DNA from 2 places in the Staphylococcus hsinchuensis genome. Region 2 is predicted to be linked to the other one. Evidence: a T-box and tRNA genes for the amino acid it is inferred to sense, from the RefSeq annotation. Region 2 holds a T-box; the other holds one or more tRNA genes.

Region 1 (11,969 bases), 650 kb from region 2:
GTTACATGAAAGGATTTTCATTACAATGAAAGTAAGTAAAGTCATTTATGTCGTATTAGCCTTTACACTCGGGTGGATGGGCATTCATAAATTTTATTCTAACCAACTGAAACAAGGCATGTTACATTTAATTTTCTTTTGGACAGGTATTCCTCTCGTTGTTTCAATCATAAGCGGTTTCCTCACATTGTTCTTGCACAAAGCAGATGACGAAGGTTATATCATACTTGAGAAGTAGATTTCGCAATATACTACAAATAATTTAAATAAATACCCTTAATTTGATAAAATTCGGGTAATAATTAGAAAAGTATATTCTATATACGCAACGCTTTAAGGAGGTACAATCATGAAAGAAATTATTCAACGCGTGTTCAGAGCGCTTCTAGTTGGTTATATTGTTAAGGCAATTAGAAATTTAATCAGCAGAGCAACCAATAAATAAAAATATGAAATTGTTTAATCGGGTATAATTATGGTCGATATCAATTTTGAAAAATACTCTATATTATAGAAGGCCAATCAGTATAACTTCACTGATTGGCCTTAGTCTTTTTAATTTTCTTGTTCTTTTTTAAACTGTTTTATTTTCTCTCCGATTTCGTCTCTTACACGTTGAAATTCAGCCCATGGTTGTCCGGCAGGATCATCGAATCCCCAATGCATTTTATTTACATTTGATGGTAAAATTGGGCAGTTCGAATCTGCATCGCTACACAAAGTAATAACATAATCTGCTTTGTTTAATATTTGTTGATCGATTAAATCCGATGTGTGGTCAGATATATCTATGTTGACTTCTTTCATAGCTTGTATTGCATTTGGGTTAACTCCATGTGTTTCAATGCCAGCAGAATACACTTCCCAGTTATCTCCTAATAGTTGTTTCCCCCAACCTTCTGCCATCTGACTTCGACAAGAGTTTCCGGTACAAATAAAGTAAATGATTTTATTATCCAATTGATATGCTCCTTTTTAAAAAATAATAAGTGTTAAATATAATCCCAATAAAGTGATAAAAAGGACCGGAATAGTAATAACAATCCCGGTTTTAAAATATGTGCCCCAAGAAATTTTCATACCTTTTTGTGATAACACATGTAACCAAAGTAAGGTTGCTAAAGAACCTATAGGCGTAATCTTTGGACCGAGATCTGAACCAATGACATTAGCATATATCATGCCTTCTTTTACTATATTTGAAGTGTGCGTGTGTCCAATCGCAATTGCGTCTATCAATACTGTTGGCATATTATTCATTATTGAAGATAAAAATGCTGAAATAAAGCCCATACCCATGACACTACTAAATAATCCATAATGTGAAATATTTGTGAGTACATCTCCGAGCACCGTCGTAATGCCTACATTTTTCAAACCAAAGACGACGAGATACATTCCAATTGAGAAAATCACGATATTCCATGGAGCACCTTTGATGACTTGTTTCGTATGAACTGCATTTGATTTCCTAGCCAAAACGATAAATATTATTGCTATAATACCCGCTATAAATGAAACAGGAATATGAATAAATTCGCTCATGATATAGCCAACAAATAATGCACCTATAACTAACCATGACACATTGAAGAGCTTTTGATCTTTGATTGCTTGTTGTGGAGTTTTAAGATTTGTTGTGTTTACTTTAGCTGGGATTGATTTTCTAAAATATATCCACAACACTACGACACTTGCTATAAATGAAAATAAGTTCGGTATAATCATGCGTGCCAAATATTCAATAAATTCAATGTTAAAATAATCGGCAGAAACTATATTCACTAAATTACTGACTACTAATGGTAACGAAGTCGTATCCGCTATAAATCCACTTGCAATGACAAACGGAAATATGGTCTTTTGGTCAAAACCTAAATGACGAACCATCGCTAATACGATAGGTGTTAGTATTAAAGCTGCACCATCGTTCGCAAAGAAAGCAGCAACGAATGCACCCAATATCATAATATAGATAAACATCTTCAATCCATTTCCTTTAGATGCTGCTACCATATGTAGTGCTGCCCATTCAAAGAATCCTATTTCATCTAATATGAGTGATATGAGAATGACTGCAACAAATGTTAAAGTCGCATTCCATACAATACCTGTAACTTCTATTACATCACTGAAACTAACAATACCAGTAATGATTGCTAATATTGCACCAATTACTGCTGTGATTCCTATATCTAGTCCTTTAGGTTGCCAAATCACAAAGGTTATTGTTAATACAAATATTGCAATCGCTATGCCTGTCATCATGATTGACATTCACCTTTCTCTATTTGATTACAAATACATAAATGATTAGATGTATTGATTAAATCTAAGTTATATTTTACTTCGTTTAACTTCTCGCGATTGAGTTTGTATAATCGCTTATTCCCTTCCTTTCTGGAAGAGACTATTCCGCTATCTACTAACGATTTCATATGATGACTCAAAGTCGGTTGTGAAAATTGAAAATGCTCCAGTAAATCACAAGCGCAAAGTTCTCCACATGAAAGAATATCTATTATTTCCAAACGTTTAGCATCTGCTAAAACCTTTAAAATAAGAGCTATCTCTTGATAAGACATTTAAACGCCTCCTAATTTTTATCACTATATAGATTACCATCTATATATAATATTGTCTATGTAGTTTCGGGTACTCGGTTAAATAATGATTTTTCACAACAACATAATAAATTTCATCGTTAAAATTTATATATATGGGTTTTATTTTTCATGTCTTTATGTATATACTTGAGAAAATGTTATATACAATGATTTTAAATTTTATTTTTCAATTTTGAATATTTTTACTAATAAATAATGATATTCTTATGTTTTAGAATTCAACAATCATTCCATTTTTGCTCGACTGAATTTAGAATCATATTCATTAATTAACTATATGTATTAATCCACACACTTATTTACATTTTTTTAAATTTAATACTAGAGGTGACTGCTATGAGAAAAATCGTACTATCATTTTTTGTAATCGCTATCATTTTAACTGTCGGTTATGGCGTTTTCTATTTTACCCATAGTGAAAAAATCAAGTTTGTCGCTGTTGGTGATAACCTAATCCACCCCGTCGTTTATAATGATGCAAAAACGAACAACAACTTTAACTTTGATAAAATGTATCACCCTATCAAATCATACATAAAAAATAAAGACATTGCTTATATTAATCAAGAATCACCAATGGGAGGAGATGATCGACCCTTCCATGGATTTAAACAGTTTAATACCCCGAGTGCAATTGCTGGATCACTCGTAGATACAGGATTTAATTTAATTAATGGTTCTAATAACCATGCATTAGATCAGGGACTCTCTGGCGTCAATGCACGAATAAAAACTTGGGAGAAATATAAAGATAAAGTTTTGTTTACTGGTACGTTTAATTCACAAGAAGACCGTGACAAAACACACGTATTGAACATCAAGGGTATAAAGGTATCTATGTTAAGTTACACCTTTGGTACGAACGGATTGAAACCAGAAAAGCCGTACTTAGTTAACTATTTAAATAAGCACACAATGAAAAGGGATATTAAACGAGCTAAAAAGCATAGCGACATGGTCATTGTTTCTACACATTGGGGTAATGAAGGTAAACATTTTCCAAATAAAACACAACAAGATTATGCTAAATTTTTAGCTCAACAAAATGTAGATGCTGTGATAGGCACACATCCACATGTCATTCAACCAGTCAAATGGATTCAAGGTAACGGTAAACATAAAACTTTAGTTGCTTACTCTTTAGGCAACTTTTTAAACGGGCAACAAACAGGAACGGAAAGTAATCACCTTGGTGGAAGTGTACAATTCGATATCACTAAGCAAGCAGGTAAAATTAAAATTGATCATGTAAAATGGCGATCAATTGTCAATCACTATGAAATGCCGAACCCATATGATGTTAATAGTAAGAGAAACTTCAAATTATACATGTTAGACGACTATACGAACGAACTTGCAAGAAAGCATGGCGTACAATTCAACAGAGGTGCTCAAATGTCGAAACCTCGCTTAGTAACACTCACGAAAGATATTATAGATGATCAGTTTTTAGATGATTCAAGCTATTAATTGTCTGGTGGCTTTGTTTACATTTTACAACCAAACCCATATACTTATAGTATTGAATACTTTTTAAATTCGTTAATATCAATTTGTTTTCCTAGTTAATGATGAATATTTTATTATGGAGGGATTTTAATGAAAGTTTCGTGGATATTGTTTTGGATTGTTTGTGTACTAGAAATTGCGACATTTGCAATAATTTCGCTATTTTTATGGTTCCGTGAAGTAGATGCAACGGGCGCAACGCAAACTTTTGAGTTAAAATTAATCAACATTGCAGTCATTGCAGCATTCTTCATCATTCCGTTTATCATTCAAATTGTTTGGGCCATTGTTAATATTATGGTTTCAAAAAAGCACGCTCACGCCCAAATATAATCAAATAAGCCCTTGGCAGTCATATTGCCAAGGGCTTTAGTAATTTAGAAAGAGAGTTCTTTCCTGTTGATTATTATAGAATTGGACTTAAATATTCACAATATATCGCGCAAATTATTAAAAATTAAGCGTTAAATATTAATAAAACAACAACTGCAACAATTTGTGCAATCACTGTCGTAACAATACGTCGTGAATATAAATAACTAAATGAAAGGATAACTTGTGCAATAAAAACAAATAATACAATCCATAAATTACCTAAGTAGTAAAATAAAGATGCTGAGCAAATAGCAGTAATTAAAACTGCTATCCAACCAGGTATTTTTAACTTTAATAGTTCCTTTTGTAACACTGTTCTCATATAGAGCTCATGACACGGCACTACTAAGAATAAAGTTACAAACATTTGCCATTTGAAAGCAACGCCTGTTTTCGTTAATAATTTAACGAGTTCAGCATACTTTAACTCTGGTGCAATTGCAGACATAACCAATTGAACAATAATCAGTACTAGTCCTGCTAACAAACCAATACCGATCGAATTCAATAAGCGTTTAGATTCTAAATCTCGCTGATAAAATACATAGCTAATGCCAGCAAACAGCATTATTCCTGTATATAAATTCCAATAAACTTGATGTTCTCCTCTCATAATAAAGAGAATCACATGAAAAACAATAAAACTTACTATAAACCAAATTAATGCTTTTGATATTTTATTCATTAAATTTATCCTTCTTGTTCAACAATTGTGTATCGTTTATGATTGATCACTGTTTTTTCTGGCAAATCTAGTTGATTGAAATTCTCCATAATTGTTAAGTCTACAATTACTGAATTATCATTTATTTTTTCTACACGACCTTTTAAACCGTCATAAAATTCTACAATATTTCCAACTTCTGCAATAGTCATGCTTTATCCTCCCTAGAATTGCTTACTAGAAAACATTATACAAAAAATCTCACAACAAATAAACAAAAAACTATTAATTCTTATTGTTTTAATGGTAATTAAAAGTTTCATATTATGGAAGTATATGATTGGTAATTTTATAAAAAATGTAGGATAACTAGTAGTGAAAGTATTTTAGACGGCAAGGAGTGTTTTCATGAAATTTATTAGTAATAAAGATATCACTGACCCATCATTAAATTTAGCGATGGAAGAATACGTTTTAAAAAACATGCCTAATGATGATAGTTATTTTTTATTTTATGTTAATCGCCCTTCTATTATTGTAGGGAAAAATCAAAATACACATGAAGAAGTAAATAAAAGTTACGTCGAATCACACGGTATTGATGTTATACGCCGCATTTCAGGTGGAGGCGCTGTTTATCACGACACGGGAAACTTGAACTTTAGCTTTATTACTGACGATGATGGTAATAGTTTCCATAACTTCCGAAAGTTTACAGAACCGATTGTACAAGCGTTGAATAGTCTCGGCGTTGACGCAGAGATGAGTGGGAGAAATGACATTCAAGTTGGCAACGCTAAAATTTCAGGAAATGCAATGGTGAAAGTAAAAGAACGTATGTTTAGCCATGGCACATTGATGTTAAGTAGTGATTTAAACGAAGTACAAAACGCTTTAAAAGTGAACCCAGCAAAAATTAAATCAAAAGGAATTAAATCAGTTCGAAGTCGCGTTGCAAACATTGAAGAGTTTTTAAAACAACCACTTAATATTGATACATTTAAAGATATCATTTTAAAAACGATATTCGGTAATGAACAACCTGTTGAAGAATATATACTTTCAGATGAAGATTGGGAAAATATCGAGCAACTCAGCAATGAAAAATATCGAACTTGGGAATGGAATTACGGTAGAAATCCTAAATACAACTTCGAACGTGAAGAAAAATTCGATAAAGGATTTGTGCAAGTAAAATTTGATGTAAAAAAAGGACGTATTGAACACGCTAAAATATTTGGGGATTTCTTTGGTGAAGGTGATGTGACAGAATTGGAAAATGCCTTAATTGGTTCATTACATGAATTTAATCATATAGAAGAAGCGCTTTCTCACTTCGATTTACATCATTATTTTGGTGCAATCGATCGATATGAGCTCATTCGTTTAATGGCTTAATAAAAATAAAAGGTCTATACAGTCAATTAACTCAGTTAACTTCTGTATTAACCTTAAATGTTATCATTCGTATATAAATTATCCAACGAGAAATGCCTCCAACTTTTTATACTCGTTTGTATAACGGTTAAAGTCTTCCTCGTTCTTTCTTTCAAGCGCACGATCGATTAACGATTCCAGTTCATCTTTTCGAACATTTCTTAATGATTCATCAATAATTAACTCAATCCCTAAATCATTAATTGTCGAAACAAATGATTCTACTGTATGATATTTAATATTCGTATTGTGTTTCATACTCAGCACAACCTCTCTATTAATATTTACGAATAGTATACAGGCTTTTAATTTTAAAATCAATGAATTTTCTGACTTTTTCGAAAAAAGATATGAAGAACTTACTTTTACCAAAAATGATTAATCTCAATAATTGCATACTCAAAAATCAAATACTAGTAACCAATAAAATATTTTTATTATAAAAGTTGATTTTTATCATAGCTGCGTATATTATTTAGTTAGCGTCACAATACAAAGGAGGCAACAACAATGAATCAACAATACATTATTAAAAAAGGAGACATGGTGCTCCAGCCATGTAATTTAACCATTGGCCCTTACGCAGGAACATGTATTTACAGGTATCAAGAAGATAATTACACCGTAAAAGACCGTACACATAAAATAATAGAGAGGTCTTGCCGATTTTATGGTAGCAGTTATGTCTTTAAGAAAGAAGATACGATTCGAATTACAGGCATTAATAGTAAGCCCCCTATTTTATTCACTCCACTTTTTCCTACTTATTTTTTCCCTACACACTCTGACAGAAAAGAAGAAAACACTTGGATTAACATTCATTACGTAAGTCATATTAAGCCTATGAAAGAGAAAAAATGTAAAGTGATTTTCGTCGACAAACAATCTATCACAGTAAATATTTCAGCTCACAGTATGCAACATCAATATTTAAATGGCATTTACTATTATTATATGATGGATCGTGCAGCAAAAGTTGCAACTTTTGATCCCGAATCCCCTATTGATTATTCTAAATCTCAGATAAATATCTACGAAGCTTTAGCAAAATACTCATTGTTTGAACAAAAGTAATTGTAGCACTATTACTTAATAGTAAAATCATATATGTGGAGTATTTTGTTAATACAGTGTAAATATTCCACATATTTTTTAACATTAACCCTTGAAAAAATTACTGCAATTGATATAATTATATTTGTGCTTGATAAGAGATACATATTAATCCACAGTAGCTCAGTGGTAGAGCTATCGGCTGTTAACCGATCGGTCGTAGGTTCGAGTCCTACCTGTGGAGCCATATGGAAACGTACTCAAGTTGGCTGAAGAGGCGCCCCTGCTAAGGGTGTAGGTCGCGAGAGCGGCGCGAGGGTTCGAATCCCTCCGTTTCCGTTAATAATAGATACTTAAAGGATAGAACTTCATTGTTCTATCCTTTTTTGTTAAAAAATTGTAAGTAGTTTTAATTTATTATTGAAATGACAAAAAAGCTAAGACAAATACGTCTTAGCTTTTTTATTATATTAATTTGTCAGCATTTGCTATTAAGTTAAAACATTAAATGTTTGTTTGCACTCTATACGATAGTCTTTATCTTTTAGATTATTAGCAATTAATTCTACCATTGTGGTTTCCCCTTTATCGTGTATGATTGCATCTTCTAACAATTGTCGATAATTACGGAAACAGTAGTCTGTCATCGTTACGCGATAAACATAATCTAAATTGATGTTATTTAACGTAACACGTTCGAAAGGTTCGGCATTCATATCAATCGTATAATCGACCCCTTGCCAGAACGTGCATAACGTCTCATCAATAATTGTAGAACTCAATGCTTTATTATGAAAGGTAATATGCGCATAGCTATATTCCAATAGCATTTTAATATGTTTGCCCTTGATGGTTAAATCCATTGGCACATCTGGGGGTGGATAGGCTTCATATAATTCTTTATTAGTTACACTTTCAGACAATCCCTTCTCCCCATTGGTAGGAAGATGTACACATGAAATATCATAATTATATGCTCTATGAATACTATCATGCAATAATTGCGTGAAAGGATGCGGTTGTGTTATCACATCATCTAAACCTTCTATCTTCGTAGACTGAATGTGATCTGTTAACGTCTCATCGCCCCAGTGTTCCACAGCTTTACGATCATAATACGTTAAGTTTAACAACGTTGCGTCTTCTTCATAATTATTTAAATCAATAATGTCTGAATCAACGTGTTCCAATTCATAAGAATTTGTACGCTTTTTAAAATTTATTTTTACGTGAATAAGTTGTTCAGCATTTTGTCCTGCTTGCACATATAACGTTTGATCATCTCTTCCCATAAATGTTTGATGTTGGTGCCCAGTTATGAGCAAATCGATAACACCTAAGGACTGCATAATTTTTTCCGCTTCATTTACATTTTGTTCTCTTTCATCAGTTGATTTATTCAATTGATTTAAGCCACCATGATAAATGACAATGAGAAAGTCAGGTGCTTCAGTTTCATGGATATATCTAATCCAACGTTTTGAAGAGAGTAATGTTTTTTCAATGATGACGTCTTCTTCCATTTCAAAATGTTCACGTTCCATCAAGCCATCAGAAGTTAGACCAACAACTGCAATTTTGACGCCCTCTTTTTCTGTAACTATGTATGGTGTAGAGAAATATGGTTCACGCGTTTGTTGGTATTCAATATTCGCTGATAACCATGGAAATCTTGCTAGGGATACTGACTTTGAGAAAAATGATAAGCCAAATTTAAACTCATTAGGACTTATGCCACTCGCGTCATAATGCATAGCATTCATCAATTTGATCATTGGATGACGTTTATAAGGCGCCACGATGGCATAATAAAATGCCGCCAATGAACCTGCTAAACTACCCCCACTATCTAATAAGATAAGATTTTCATTTTGTTCTCGAACTTGATTGACATATGTACCTGCTCTATAAATATTTGATCCGTTATCACCGTTTAGAAAGTAACTGTGCATATCTGACGTTGCAATGATATCAATATCAATAGTCTCGCTTTTTGTCATATTTACCCTCTCCTCATCACCCACATTTTAACATGTTTTTTTAATATTTTGATACTATGAAAAAATTTAAGTAAGTCCATCTTTGATTTTCAGATAAAAATAACGAGGCAAGGATTTGAGTTATAATCCTTACCTCGTTCAAATTAAGTTAACCTATTTGTATACGTTCTTTCGGATAATGGAATTTATCTGGTTCTTTCCGTCCACCTATCATAATGATAAAACTAATCAAACCGACACGGCCGATAAACATTAATAGCATTAATACTACCTTCGTTAAATCATTACAATCAGATGTAACTCCTACTGATAAGCCACAAGTTCCGAACGCTGACATGACTTCGAATAAAACTTGTGTTAATCCGATACCTTCCTTTTCAGTAACTAAAATAACGACAACACTCGTAAACGTAAGTATAATCGACATAATAAATACAGCAAATGAACGTTGTACATCCGTAATATGAATTTCTCTGTTGAATACTTTGATGTCTGTCTTTTCGGAGTTATTATTGAAATTCAAAATAAATAATATAAGAATCGCAAATGTAGTCGTTCTTATACCACCGCCAACAGAGTTTGGTGAGGAGCCTATAAACATCAATATACTCATAATCAAATTCGTACCATCACCAAAATGACTCACATCGATCGTTTGAAGGCCAGCACTTCTCGTCGTTGAAGATTGGAATAATGCTGAAAACAATGCTTTATGCCAGGACATACCTTGAAAAGCATGATTATGTTCCAATAATAATAGAATAAGCACACCAAAAATAAACAATCCTAAATAAGTGATTGTTGTAATTTTCGCAAACAATGAAAATCTAAAGTTTGTTATTCTATTCAGTATATATGCCTTAGCTTCAAGTAACACTGGAAATCCTATTGAACCTAACACAATTAAGAACATTACGATTGTTTGTACAAAATAATCATTAGCATACGGAATTAAAGATTCTCCGGTTATATCGAGACCACCATTTGTCGTCGCAGAAACAGAGACGAAAACACCTTGAAGAATCGCGTTTTTCAAATCTGGATTATCTCTGTAAAAATAGAAAGTTAATAATGCGGCTCCTACTAACTCAATAATTATAATCGTACGAACAATATCTAATATTAACTTTACCGTTCCACTCATCGTATGTTTATTATTATCTAACATAATGAGTTGACGTTCTCTCATACCTATATGTTTACCCAATACAAGCCATAGCATTGTACCTATTGCCATAACGCCAATGCCGCCGATATTTAAAATAATTAAAATAATAATTTGACCAAAAGTTGAATATGTATCAGCAATCGTCACGGGTGTTAAACCTGTTACACTCACTCCTGACACTGCAACAAACAATGTGTCTATCGGTTTAACATCTACACCAGGTTTATGTACAAAGGGTAAATTAAGTAATAAAAATGCCACAATAATTGCAAATATATAATAGATTGCAATCCCTTGTTGAGGACTTGATTTCTTTAGCAATTGATTAAAAATAGACAATTTCTTTTCACCCCAACATTACTCCAATTTAATTTTTCTCTTTATAACTATTCGATTTTACCATTTTTCATATAATGCTCATTCATGATTTCAATAAAACAATACTTTGTCAGTAGCCTAAGTTAGCATCAACTTGTTTACCATCCAATTTTACTATGACATTATTAATTTGCAAACCTGTAACAGCACTTAATGATTTTTTGACTAACCGATTATGTGATTTTACCGATATTTCCGGGGTACAGTTTGATATATATCATTTATACTATCAATCATAACAATTTTATGCCTGTAATAGGATAATTGACTTTTCGATTTTGTGCAAGCTCTTCATATTAATGATGGTACAACATGCATTTTTGCGACAAAGCTATAACTTAAAAAGGGAGTGGGTCAGATATCTAGTTTTCTAATGGATATTACGTAGTCCCACTAATTGACAAAGAGTCTGAGACATCTATTTTGTCCCAGACTCTTGTACCTAATTCATTCTGTTGTTGACTATTTTTTCTAAATTGTTTATCTGAATTTTTTGTATCATCCGTAGCGTTTTTAATTGTCACTGCAGACGCTTCAGAACCTTCAGTATGATTCATCGCAGTGGTTTGATTTGTATTTATCTCATTATTGTATGCAGTTTCGTGAGCATGTTTATTATGATGTACTGCACCAAATATCGCTTTAATTAATAATAATAGTATGATGACCGCTACAACAATCGCAATTTTCGGCCAATGTTTAGCAAAAAATCCTTGATTATGTTCTTTTGAATTAGCATCAGTGCCTTGCTGATTCTC
Region 2 (11,969 bases):
CTTACAATATAACAATGGTTATGCTACAAACTTATTAACATACGCAAATAATATCCACACATATGAAGGAGGAACACACGAAGAAGGCTTTAAACGTTCACTTTCACGTGTACTTAATAGTTATGGCTTAAATAGTAAAATCATCAAAGAAGACAAAGAGAGATTATCGGGTGAAGATACACGAGAAGGTCTAACGGCAGTCGTCTCAATCAAGCATGGTGATCCACAATTCGAAGGACAAACAAAGACGAAACTTGGAAATTCAGAAGTACGACAAATTGTTGATAAGATTTTCTCAGAGCTATTTGAACGTTTCTTATATGAGAACCCACAAGTGGCACGTATCGTAGTGGAAAAAGGTATTATGGCATCTCGTGCACGAATCGCAGCTAAAAAAGCACGTGAAGTGACACGTCGTAAATCAGCATTAGAAATTTCAAGCTTACCAGGTAAACTTGCAGATTGCTCTAGTAAGGATCCAGAGCGCAGTGAAATCTTTATTGTCGAAGGTGACTCTGCCGGGGGGTCTACAAAATCAGGTCGTGACTCAGAAACGCAAGCGATTTTACCATTACGAGGTAAGATTCTAAATGTGGAAAAGGCACGTCTAGACAGAATCTTAAATAACAACGAAATCCGTTCTATGATTACAGCATTTGGTACGGGAATCGGTGGCGAATTTGATTTAAGCAAAGCACGTTACCACAAGATTGTTATTATGACTGATGCCGATGTCGACGGTGCACATATACGTACGTTATTACTCACATTCTTCTATCGCTTTATGAGACCGTTAATCGAAGCGGGTTATGTGTATATTGCACAGCCACCATTGTTTAAATTAACGCAAGGTAAACAAAAATATTATGTGTTTAATGAACGTGAATTAGAAAAATTAAAATCAGAATTAGACCCATCACCTAAATGGTCCATTTCACGTTACAAAGGTCTTGGTGAAATGAATGCAGATCAACTTTGGGAAACTACGATGAATCCAGAGAATCGTGCAATGCTACAAGTTTCATTGGAAGATGCAATTGATGCAGACCAAACATTCGAAATGTTAATGGGCGATATTGTAGAGAACCGTAGACAGTTTATTGAAGACAACGCAGTTTATGCAAATTTAGATTTCTAGAGCAATAAGCTGAATTTTTGAAGGAGGATATCTTGATGGCTGAATTACCTGAATCAAGAATTAATGAACGGAATATAACAAGTGAAATGCGTGAATCGTTTTTAGATTATGCGATGAGTGTTATTGTGTCTCGTGCATTACCAGATGTAAGAGATGGTATGAAACCAGTGCATCGACGTATTTTATATGGATTAAACGAACAAGGCATGACACCAGATAAACCTTATAAAAAATCAGCGCGTATCGTCGGGGATGTTATGGGTAAATACCACCCTCATGGTGACTCTTCAATATACGAGGCAATGGTTAGAATGGCACAGGATTTCAGCTATCGATATCCTTTAGTAGACGGTCAAGGTAACTTCGGTTCCATGGACGGCGATGGCGCAGCAGCAATGCGTTATACAGAAGCCCGTATGGCGAAGATGACGCTTGAAATGCTTAAAGATTTAAATAAAGATACGATTGACTTTATAGATAACTATGACGGTACAGAAAGAGAGCCGTCAGTCTTACCTTCTCGATTCCCTAACTTACTAGTAAATGGTGCTTCAGGGATTGCAGTTGGTATGGCGACGAATATCCCGCCTCATAATTTAACTGAGGTTATTAATGGCATAATTAGTTTAAGTTACAATCCAGATTTGACGATTGCTGAAATTATGGAAGATATTCAAGGCCCAGATTTCCCTACTGCAGGTATTATTTTAGGTAAGAGTGGTATTAGACGTGCTTATGAAACAGGTCGTGGTTCTGTTCAAATGCGTGCACGTGCTGAAATCGAAGAACGTGGCGGTGGTCGTCAACGTATCATCGTTTCTGAAGTACCTTATCAAGTCAATAAAGCACGTATGATTGAAAAAATTGCCGAACTTGTACGTGATAAGAAAATTGAAGGTATTACAGATTTACGAGATGAAACAAGTTTACGTACGGGTGTACGTGTTGTTATAGATATTAGAAAGGATGCTAATGCAAGCGTCGTTCTAAATAATTTATACAAACAAACACCATTACAAACATCATTCGGTGTAAACATGATCGCCTTAGTGAACGGCAGACCAAAACTAATCAACATTAAAGAAGCGTTAGAACAATATTTAGATCATCAAAAGGTCGTTGTCAGAAGACGTACAGAATATAATCTGAAAAAAGCACAAGACCGTGCACACATATTAGAAGGTTTAAGAGTCGCACTAGACCACATTGATGAAATCATTAGCATTATTCGTGAATCAGAAACAGATAAAGAGGCTATGACGCGTCTACAAGAAGGTTTCAAGTTATCTGAGCGCCAAGCTCAAGCAATTCTCGATATGCGTTTAAGACGTCTAACAGGTTTAGAGCGTGACAAGATTGAAGATGAATACAACAACTTGATTGAGTACATTAAAGAGTTACAAGCAATTCTTGCCGATGAAGAACGCTTACTTCAAATCGTAAGAGATGAGCTTATCGATGTTCGTGATCGCTTTGGCGATGAACGTCGCACTGAAATTCAATTAGGCGGTTTAGATAGTATTGAAGATGAAGATTTAATACCTGAAGAACAGATCGTCATTACATTAAGTCACAATAATTACATTAAACGATTACCAGTTTCTACATATAGAGCTCAAAATCGTGGCGGCCGTGGTGTCCAAGGTATGAATACGTTAGAAGAAGACTTTGTCAGTCAACTTGTAACGATGAGTACGCATGATAACGTCTTGTTCTTTACGAATAAAGGTCGCGTGTATAAACTTAAAGGTTATGAAGTGCCGGAACTCTCACGTCAGTCTAAAGGTATACCAATTATCAATGCGATAGAGCTAGATTCCGATGAAAAAATCAGTACGATGATTGCCGTGAAAGATTTAGAAAGTGAAGAAGATTACTTAATATTTGCGACACTTAAAGGACGTGTGAAACGTTCTGCATTAAGTAATTTCTCACACATCAATAAAAACGGTAAAATCGCAATTAGTTTCAAGAATGATGATGAGTTAATTGCGGTAAGACTTACTGATGGTAATGAAGATGTCTTAATCGGTACATCTCACGCTTCATTAATCCGTTTCTCAGAACAAACATTACGCCCACTTGGTCGTACGGCAGCGGGTGTGAAAGGTATCACGCTACGCGAAGGAGACGAAGTTGTCGGCTTAGATGTAGCACATGCTAGTAGCGATGATGAACTCCTTGTAGTAACTGAAAATGGTTACGGTAAACGTACACCAGTTAAAGATTACCGATTATCAAATCGTGGCGGTAAAGGTATCAAAACAGCAACAATTACTGAACGAAATGGTAATATCGTTTGTATTACTTCTGTAACTGGTGAAGAAGATTTAATGATTGTTACGAATTCAGGTGTAATCATCCGTATTGATGTGCAAGATATTTCACAAAATGGACGTAGCGCTCAAGGTGTTCGTCTCATCAAGCTAAGTGATGATCAGTTCGTTTCAACTGTAGCGAAAGTAAGTGAAGAAGAGAAAAAAGAAGAAGCCCTCGAAACATCCGAAGCAGAACAAGGCGAAGATGAAATATCAAATGAGAGCGAAACAATCGCTGATGATCAAACACCTGGTAATACAATTCATACTGAAACAGAAGATGAAAGTACTACTACAGACGATGCTAATTCAACAGAACGCCAAGAACTTAGACAAGACTTCATGGATCGTGTAAATGAAGATATTGAAAACGAAGATAACGATGAAAGTGATGAATAACAAATAGAAAAGCACGACCTTTCTTTATTAGAAAGGTCGTGCTTTTTCATATAATTTATCGAATTTGTATAGATTACATTAAAATTTAGTATGCCTACCGTCTATTTTGGACTGTGAATTTAACTTTCTAATGATTTCATCACATATGGAATTTCATTAATTAATCTTGAAGGTGGAACGACATACATTGAAGAAGATAATTCTTCGCCAATATAACTATGTGTATAAGTCGCACTTGTTACCGCTTCTTCAAAATTATCAAACTGTCCAATAAAGCTTGTGATCATACCAGCTAAAGTATCACCCATACCACCTGTAGCCATTGCAGGTGTACCTATAGGTAATTTGTAATCACTATTTTTAAAGTAAATTTCTGTGCCGTGCTTTTTAAGAATGACTGTAGAACCTAATTGATCAACCGCTTCACGATTGCGTTCATATGTTTGCTCATCTACAGGAATATTACTTAAACGCTCCCACTCTTTTGGATGCGGTGTAAAAATCACGTTACATGAAGGGATATCCGGTTTCAATTTACTAAATATAGTAATTGCATCCCCATCCACGATTAAAGTTTGATGTGGTTGGATATTTTGCAATAAGAAAGTAATTGCGTTGTTCCCTTTAAAGTCACAACCTAATCCAGGACCGATTAAGATACAATCTGTATGCTCAATCATCTTCGTTAACATCTTAGTATCATTGATATCTATAACCATTGCCTCAGGACAACGTGAATGAAGCGCTGCATGGTTAGTAGGATGTGTAGCTACAGTAATTAACCCACTTCCACTAAATACACATGCACGTGCTGCTAGCATAATTGCCCCACCTAAATTTACATTTCCACCGATTAAAAGAATCTTTCCGTAATCACCTTTGTGAGTTTCTTCATTACGTTTCGGTATGTTAACTGATGATAAAACTTCCACAATTGAAACCTCCCTTAAATAAATACTCATTTTTATAGTCGTGTCGTACGTGTTGAAAAAATAAATGAAGCATGAGCATTGCATATAATTCCACAACCAAACTTAAATCCTTATAGGAAAAGGTAATAAAGTGTGTGAAAACAATGTGCTCATCTCCATTGATAACAATACGGTCAAAACAACAATTTCTAAATACAATAGTGTATATTATACTTGGTTTGGCCGTAAGTCAATACTTTGATTCGTAAAGAATTTATAAAGTTACATTAACCTTTGTTAAGTTAAACTTTACCCTATTAAATCGGTAACTTAATAATACGTTACGGATATTGTTCAAAGTGTTGTTTCCATAAAAGTGTAAGCGTATACTTTTTATTAAACAAAGGATTTATTTAAAACAAAGGAGATGGAAGAATGGTATTACATTTAGATGGTGAATCATTAACAATTAATGAAATTAAGCATTTTTTAGAACATTCAGATACCGTTAGCATTGGAGATCTCACACTAGAACGAGTTAGAAAAAGCAGACAAATCGTTGAAGACATTATAGAAAAAAAACAAGTTATTTATGGTATTACGACTGGATTTGGATTGTTTAGCGATGTACGCATTGATGAAGGTGAATATAATCAGTTACAAACGAATTTAATTCGTTCACATTCATGTGGTATGGGCAAACCTTTCCCTAAAAACGTAGCATTGGTCATGATGGTATTACGACTTAATACATTAATCAAAGGGCATTCTGGTGCCTCAGAAGCTTTGATTGATCAATTACAATATTTTATTAATCATCGTATTATCCCAGTTATCCCTGAACAAGGTTCACTAGGAGCTTCTGGTGATTTAGCACCATTATCCCATTTAACATTAGCGTTAATTGGTGAAGGTGAAGTTTATTATGAAGATCAAAGATTAGACAGTCGGGATGTCTTAAAACGTTTAAATCGAGAACCACATGTGCTAAAAGCTAAAGAAGGTTTAGCGATGATTAATGGTACGCAGCCAATGACAGCACAAGGTATTATTAGTCATATTGAAGCGGAAAGTTTAGGGTTACAAGCAGAGTGGATTGCTTCATTAACACATCAAGCTTTAAATGGTATTACAGATGCTTATAATGAAAACGTTCATAAAGTAAGAAACCATCCAGAACAAATTGAAGTGGCAGCACGTATGAGAGACTGGTTAGAAGGTTCAGAACTTACGACAAAACAAGGTGATATAAGAGTACAAGATGCGTATACATTACGTTGTATCCCTCAAATTCATGGAGCGAGTTTCCAAGTCTTCAATTATGTAAAAGAAAAACTAGAATATGAAATGAACGCTGCGAACGATAATCCGCTTATCTTTGATAATGACAATGAAACATTAGTGATCTCAGGCGGTAATTTCCATGGTCAACCTGTCGCATTTGCTTTAGATTTCTTGAAAATAGGAACAAGTGAGTTGGCCAATGTTTCAGAACGACGTCTAGAACGTCTAGTAAACCCTCAATTAAACCAAGGATTACCAGCATTCTTAAGTCCACAACCAGGTTTACAAAGTGGTGCCATGATTATGCAATACGCTGCAGCAAGTCTCGTTTCAGAAAATAAAACACTTGCTCATCCAGCAAGTGTAGACTCTATTCCGTCTTCAGCCAATCAAGAAGATCATGTTTCTATGGGAACAATTGCTTCACGACATGGTTATCAAATAGTTGAAAACGCTCGTCGCGTTTTAGCAATTGAAACAATCATCGCGTTACAAGCAGTTGAACATAAAGATGTTAAAAAGTTATCACCAAAAACATATGAAAAATATAACCAATTACGAAAAATTGTTCCTTCCATAACAGAAGATCGTCAATTCCATAAAGATATTGAAGCAGTATCACAATATCTGCGAGAAGCAGCTTACAAAGAAACAGTATAATGCGTGTCATGCTTGAAATCACAAAATTGATTTGCTATATTTAATTTAAGTTAATAATAGTATTGTTCGTAGGCCAAGTAACATTAATTATTTGATTTCAGAGAGCTTGTGGTAAGTGTGAACAAGTAATCAATATTAATGCGAATCTACCTACTATATGAAAGAACAATCGGTTTTAACCGTTATTTTAGTGTGAGCGCAGTCTAAATTAGGCTGTTAAATAGGGTGGCAACGCGTAGACCACGTCCCTTGGGTAAGGGATGTGGTCTTTTTTATACGCGGAGTCCTCAAATTTATCTTCGAAAGGATGAAATTTTTATGTTGGATATTAAGTTATTCCGTAAGACACCAGATTTAGTTAAAGAGAAAGTTACTAAGCGAGGCATGGATGACAGTGTTGTTGATGACGTATTAAAGTTAGACGACCAACGCCGTGAATTGATAAGTAAAGCTGAAGAAATGAAAGCTGAACGTAATAAAGTGAGTGGTGAAATCGCTCAGAAAAAACGTAACAAAGAAAATGCTGATGATGCGATTGCTGCAATGCGTAACTTAGGCGATGACATCAAAGCTTTAGATGAACAATTAAATAAAGTAGATGCAGAACTAAACGATCAGTTATCTCGTATTCCTAACTTAATTCATGATGATGTTCCTGAAGGTGCATCAGATGAAGACAATGTAGAACTTAAACGTTGGGGCACACCACGTGAATTTGATTTCGAAGCTAAACCCCACTGGGATTTAGTGGAAGAATTGAAAATGGTAAATTTCGAAAGAGCTGCTAAAGTATCTGGAGCAAGATTTGTCTATTTAACTGGTGATGGTGCACAACTTGAACGTGCGTTAATGAACTACATGGTAACAAAACATACAACGCAACATGGTTATACTGAAATGATGGTACCTCAATTAGTGAATGCAGATTCTATGTACGGTACAGGTCAGTTACCTAAATTTGAAGAGGATTTATTCAAAGTTGAAAAAGAAGGTCTTTATACAATTCCTACAGCAGAAGTTCCTTTAACAAACTATTATCGTAACGAAATTATTGAGCCGGATGTCTTACCTGAGAAATTCACAGCACAATCTGCATGTTATCGTAGTGAAGCGGGTTCAGCAGGAAGAGATACAAGAGGTCTTATCCGTCTCCACCAATTTGATAAAGTTGAAATGGTTCGATTCGAAAAACCAGAAGATTCTTGGGATGCATTAGAAGAAATGACAACAAATGCTGAAGCGATATTAGAAGAACTTGGATTACCATACCGTCGTGTGATCTTATGTACAGGCGACATCGGATTCGGTTCAAGCAAAACATATGATTTAGAAGTTTGGTTACCAAGTTATAATGAATATAAAGAAATTAGTTCTTGTTCAAATATTACTGATTTCCAAGCACGTCGTTCAAATATCCGTTTCAAACGAGATACAAAAGCAAAACCAGAATTAGTGCATACACTAAACGGTAGTGGACTTGCAGTAGGTCGTACATTTGCGGCTATCGTTGAAAATTATCAAAATGAAGACGGATCAGTAACAATTCCAGAAGCACTTGTACCATTCATGGGTGGAAAAACAGAAATTCGTCCTTTTAAATAAATAAATTAGAAGAGATTATTTTTAAAATAAATAGTATTAGTTAATAACGAAATCGCTATTCATTTAAGGTAGAAGCGCATAAAAGCTTCTGCCTTTTTATTTTGATTAATGAAACTAAAAACCCTCTCCTTATAAGCTTTTCACATGAATTATTTAGTAGTAGGGGAGGGTAGGGGAGGTGTAAAAAGTCAAAAATATAGAAGGACGTCTAAAAATATTTTAAAAATTACAAATTCTTTAAAGAGTTGTTATTTCAACTTTTATAGACGAACGTTTGTCTTCGGTCACACAAACGGTATTCTAAAATAGGTGGGAGTTTTCTGAATTTTGTATTAGAATAGCAATACTTATTTTTTAAAAGGGAAGGCGGTGGAAAGTTGGCAGAACATCTTTCATTTAGGCAAGGCGTTAGGGAATGTATACCGACTTTATTAGGCTATGTAGGAATTGGTTTGTCATTTGGAATCGTCGCAACTTCTTCCGGTTTCCATTTAATAGAAATCATCTTACTCTCATTATTAGTTTATGCAGGATCCGCGCAATTTGTCATATGTTCGTTAGTCATTGCGGGAACGCCATTATATGCGATTGTTTTAACCACATTTATTATCAATTCCAGGATGTTCCTTTTAAGTCTGACATTAGCACCGAATTTTAAAAATTATGGCATTTTAAATCGTATCGGTCTGGCTTCATTAGTTACTGATGAAACATTTGGTGTAGCCATAACACCTCATGTGAAAGGGGAAAAGATAAACGATCGGTGGCTACATGGTTTAAATATTACAGCTTATACATTTTGGACAATAGCTTCGATAGCAGGTGCTTTGTTTGGTAAACAAATTAAAAATCCTGAGAGTTTTGGATTAGATTTCGCAATTATTGCGATGTTTATTTTTTTAGCTGTATCTCAATTTGAGACCATTTCACGTAAACGTATTTCAATTTATGTAAAACTTATCCTCTGTACAATTGTAATGATGTTTGGATTTAGTATGTTTGTTCCTACATATATTGCAATTCTTATTGCGTCTACGTTGGCAGCACTTTTAGGGGTGGTGTTGGATCGATGACCTCAACAACGCACATACTCATTATTATAGTTTTATGTGGTCTTGTTACTTGGTTAACACGCGTTATACCATTCGTTCTTATATCCAAAGTTGGTTTGTCAGAACGCATAGAAAAATGGCTTTCATTTATACCAATTACTTTATTTACAGCATTAGTTATTGATGGCGTGATAAAACAACATGAAAGTGGATTTGGTTATAGTTTAAATTTACCGTTTGTAATTACAGTCTTTCCAACGATAGTCGTTGCATTTTGGACACGTAGTTTAACGGTTACAATAATATTTGGCATGTTAATGACAGCATTGATAAGAATATTCATGTAAGGTAATACACATTTATTATTCAGAATATTACGATTTTAATTTGTAGAAAATAAAACTGAGGAGGCTAACAATGACGAATTATACAGTAGATACTTTAGAGTTAGGTTCATTTACTACTGAATCAGGTGAAACGATAAACAACTTAAAATTACGTTATGAACATGTGGGATATGCAGGGCAACCGTTAGTGTTAGTATGTCATGCTTTAACGGGTGATCATTTAACTTATGGCACGGATGCGGAGCCAGGTTGGTGGAGAGAGATTATTGATGGAGGTTATATGCCTGTACACGACTACCAGTTTCTGACATTTAACGTCATTGGAAGTCCTTATGGTTCTAGTTCTGCATTAAATGACCCTAATTTTCCTCAGAAACTAACTTTGAGAGACCTTGTACGAGCAATTGAAAAAGGTCTTGAGGCGTTAGGTTACAGTCGAATTAATATCGTGATTGGAGGTTCACTTGGCGGTATGCAAACACTTGAACTACTATATAATCGTCGTTTTGAGATAGATAAAGCAGTAATACTTGCTGCAACCGATAAGACTTCCTCCTACAGTAGAGCCTTTAATGAGATTGCTAGACAAGCGATACACCTAGATAATGAAGAGGGATTAAGTATAGCAAGACAACTAGGCTTCTTAACTTACCGTTCCTCTAAAAGCTATGACCAACGTTTCACACCTTCAGAAGTAGTTTCATATCAGCAACATCAAGGTAATAAGTTTAAAAATAACTTTGATGCCCAGTGCTATTTAACACTGCTGGACGTCTTAGATAGTCATGATATTGACCGTGGTAGAAATGACGTAAACGAAGTATTCGCGAATTTAAATACCAAGGTGATGACACTCGGATTTATTGATGATTTACTCTACCCAAATGATTTAGTACAAGCAATGGGAGAACGCTTTAAATATCACAAACATTGCTTTGTACCAGATAATGTAGGACATGATGGTTTTTTATTAAACTTCAACGATTGGGCACCAAATCTCTATCATTTTTTAAAGGTTTCAAAAATAAAGCGCAAATAAAATACTGAATTTATCCATCACGCATGAGCAACAAAAATGGAATATTGAACCTTAAAAACTGTTGATAAAGGAAATGAATTAATAATAAATAATAGAAACATTTTCTCAAACACGCTATCTATTAAAAATATAGCCAGTTAAATTGTGTAAAAGTTTTAAAGAGGTTAGAATGGTACGTATAGTTAAAAATAGTATAGGAGTGGCGAACTTGTTTTCTAAAATTTATCCAAAGGCAACTATACTGAGTATATTGGCGCTGTTAATAGTCGCTACAATTCTACATATATTGCCACCTTTGGGTCTCATATTAACCCTTTTTGCAACGATACCAGGAATTATTCTCTGGCATAAATCTGTAGAATCATATGGTATAGCTGCCGTGGCTACAGTCGTATTATCTACGTTGTTTGGTAATATCTTTGTATTGAGTTTCATGATAATTATCTTAATTATGAGCTTTGTTATAGGGCAATTGCTAAAAGAACGTACAACAAAAGAAAGAATTCTTTATATAACAACAACTTACATAAGTATGATCGTCTTAATTACGATTATGGTGTTACAATCACTTTCCCAATTACCTAAACTAATGAGCCTGATGAAACCAATTAAGCACCAAATCAAACAAATGATGGCAGAGAGCTCGGTTTCAGGTGATTTTAAAGGAATGTTTGACGAAAGCTTTCGTCAAATGACGGTTCAAATACCAAGTTATATCATTATCGCAATATTTATTTTCGTGTTGGTTAATTTATTAATTACGTTCCCATTACTACGTAAATTTAAAATCGCAACACCTATTTTCAAGCCATTATATGCATGGCAGATGAGCAAAACGTTACTTTACATATATTTAATTGTGTTGCTTTGTGTTATGTTTGCTAGCCAACAGGGTACTTTCCAAAGTGTCGTATTAAATATGGAAATTGTGTTATCATTATGTATGTATATTCAGGGTTTAAGTGTTATACATTATTTCGGAAAAGCGAAATCTTTACCGCTCGTAATTACAATTATGTTTATCGTTTTCGGTACGTTTATTAATCCATTTACACATATTGTAACTTTACTGGGTGTGATTGATTTATACATCAATTTAAAAGGTATCATTAAAAAATGATTAGAGGTGGAAAAATGAACCGTCAATCCACTAAAAAGGCATTGGTTTTACCATTTATTATTATGGTATTAACAGCAATTGCGTTAGTTGTGATCTGGT

What was found. The T-box of region 2 lies ahead of serS (serine--tRNA ligase). A T-box ahead of a tRNA ligase gene usually reads a tRNA of that ligase, here a tRNA-Ser.
Region 1: it encodes a tRNA-Ser, which carries the amino acid that the T-box ahead of serS (serine--tRNA ligase) is inferred to sense. The anticodon was not compared.

Annotation. Positions count from the first base shown of each region.
Region 1 covers NZ_CP128355.1:1,289,357-1,301,325, reverse strand. The annotation lists gene QQM35_RS06565 (TM2 domain-containing protein) at 26-238, shown strand; gene QQM35_RS06560 (SAR1012 family small protein) at 350-445, shown strand; gene arsC (arsenate reductase (thioredoxin)) at 556-960, opposite strand; gene arsB (arsenite efflux transporter membrane subunit ArsB) at 976-2,265, opposite strand; gene QQM35_RS06545 (ArsR/SmtB family transcription factor) at 2,265-2,585, opposite strand; gene QQM35_RS06540 (CapA family protein) at 2,964-4,097, shown strand; gene QQM35_RS06535 (DUF3923 family protein) at 4,227-4,469, shown strand; gene QQM35_RS06530 (CPBP family glutamic-type intramembrane protease) at 4,594-5,196, opposite strand; gene QQM35_RS06525 (YkvS family protein) at 5,202-5,387, opposite strand; gene QQM35_RS06520 (lipoate--protein ligase) at 5,584-6,573, shown strand; gene QQM35_RS06515 (IDEAL domain-containing protein) at 6,652-6,870, opposite strand; gene QQM35_RS06510 (competence protein ComK) at 7,123-7,686, shown strand; tRNA gene QQM35_RS06505 (tRNA-Asn) at 7,838-7,912, shown strand; tRNA gene QQM35_RS06500 (tRNA-Ser) at 7,916-8,004, shown strand; gene QQM35_RS06495 (bifunctional UDP-sugar hydrolase/5'-nucleotidase) at 8,157-9,665, opposite strand; gene QQM35_RS06490 (TrkH family potassium uptake protein) at 9,814-11,172, opposite strand; gene QQM35_RS06485 (hypothetical protein) at 11,592-11,969, opposite strand, start outside.
Region 2 covers NZ_CP128355.1:635,112-647,080, reverse strand. The annotation lists gene gyrB (DNA topoisomerase (ATP-hydrolyzing) subunit B) at 1-1,138, shown strand, start outside; gene gyrA (DNA gyrase subunit A) at 1,174-3,855, shown strand; gene QQM35_RS03215 (NAD(P)H-hydrate dehydratase) at 3,975-4,787, opposite strand; gene hutH (histidine ammonia-lyase) at 5,202-6,710, shown strand; T-box leader at 6,766-6,963, shown strand; gene serS (serine--tRNA ligase) at 7,029-8,312, shown strand; gene QQM35_RS03200 (AzlC family ABC transporter permease) at 8,690-9,385, shown strand; gene QQM35_RS03195 (AzlD domain-containing protein) at 9,382-9,711, shown strand; gene metX (homoserine O-acetyltransferase MetX) at 9,782-10,750, shown strand; gene QQM35_RS03185 (DUF2232 domain-containing protein) at 10,944-11,870, shown strand; gene QQM35_RS03180 (DHH family phosphoesterase) at 11,885-11,969, shown strand, end outside.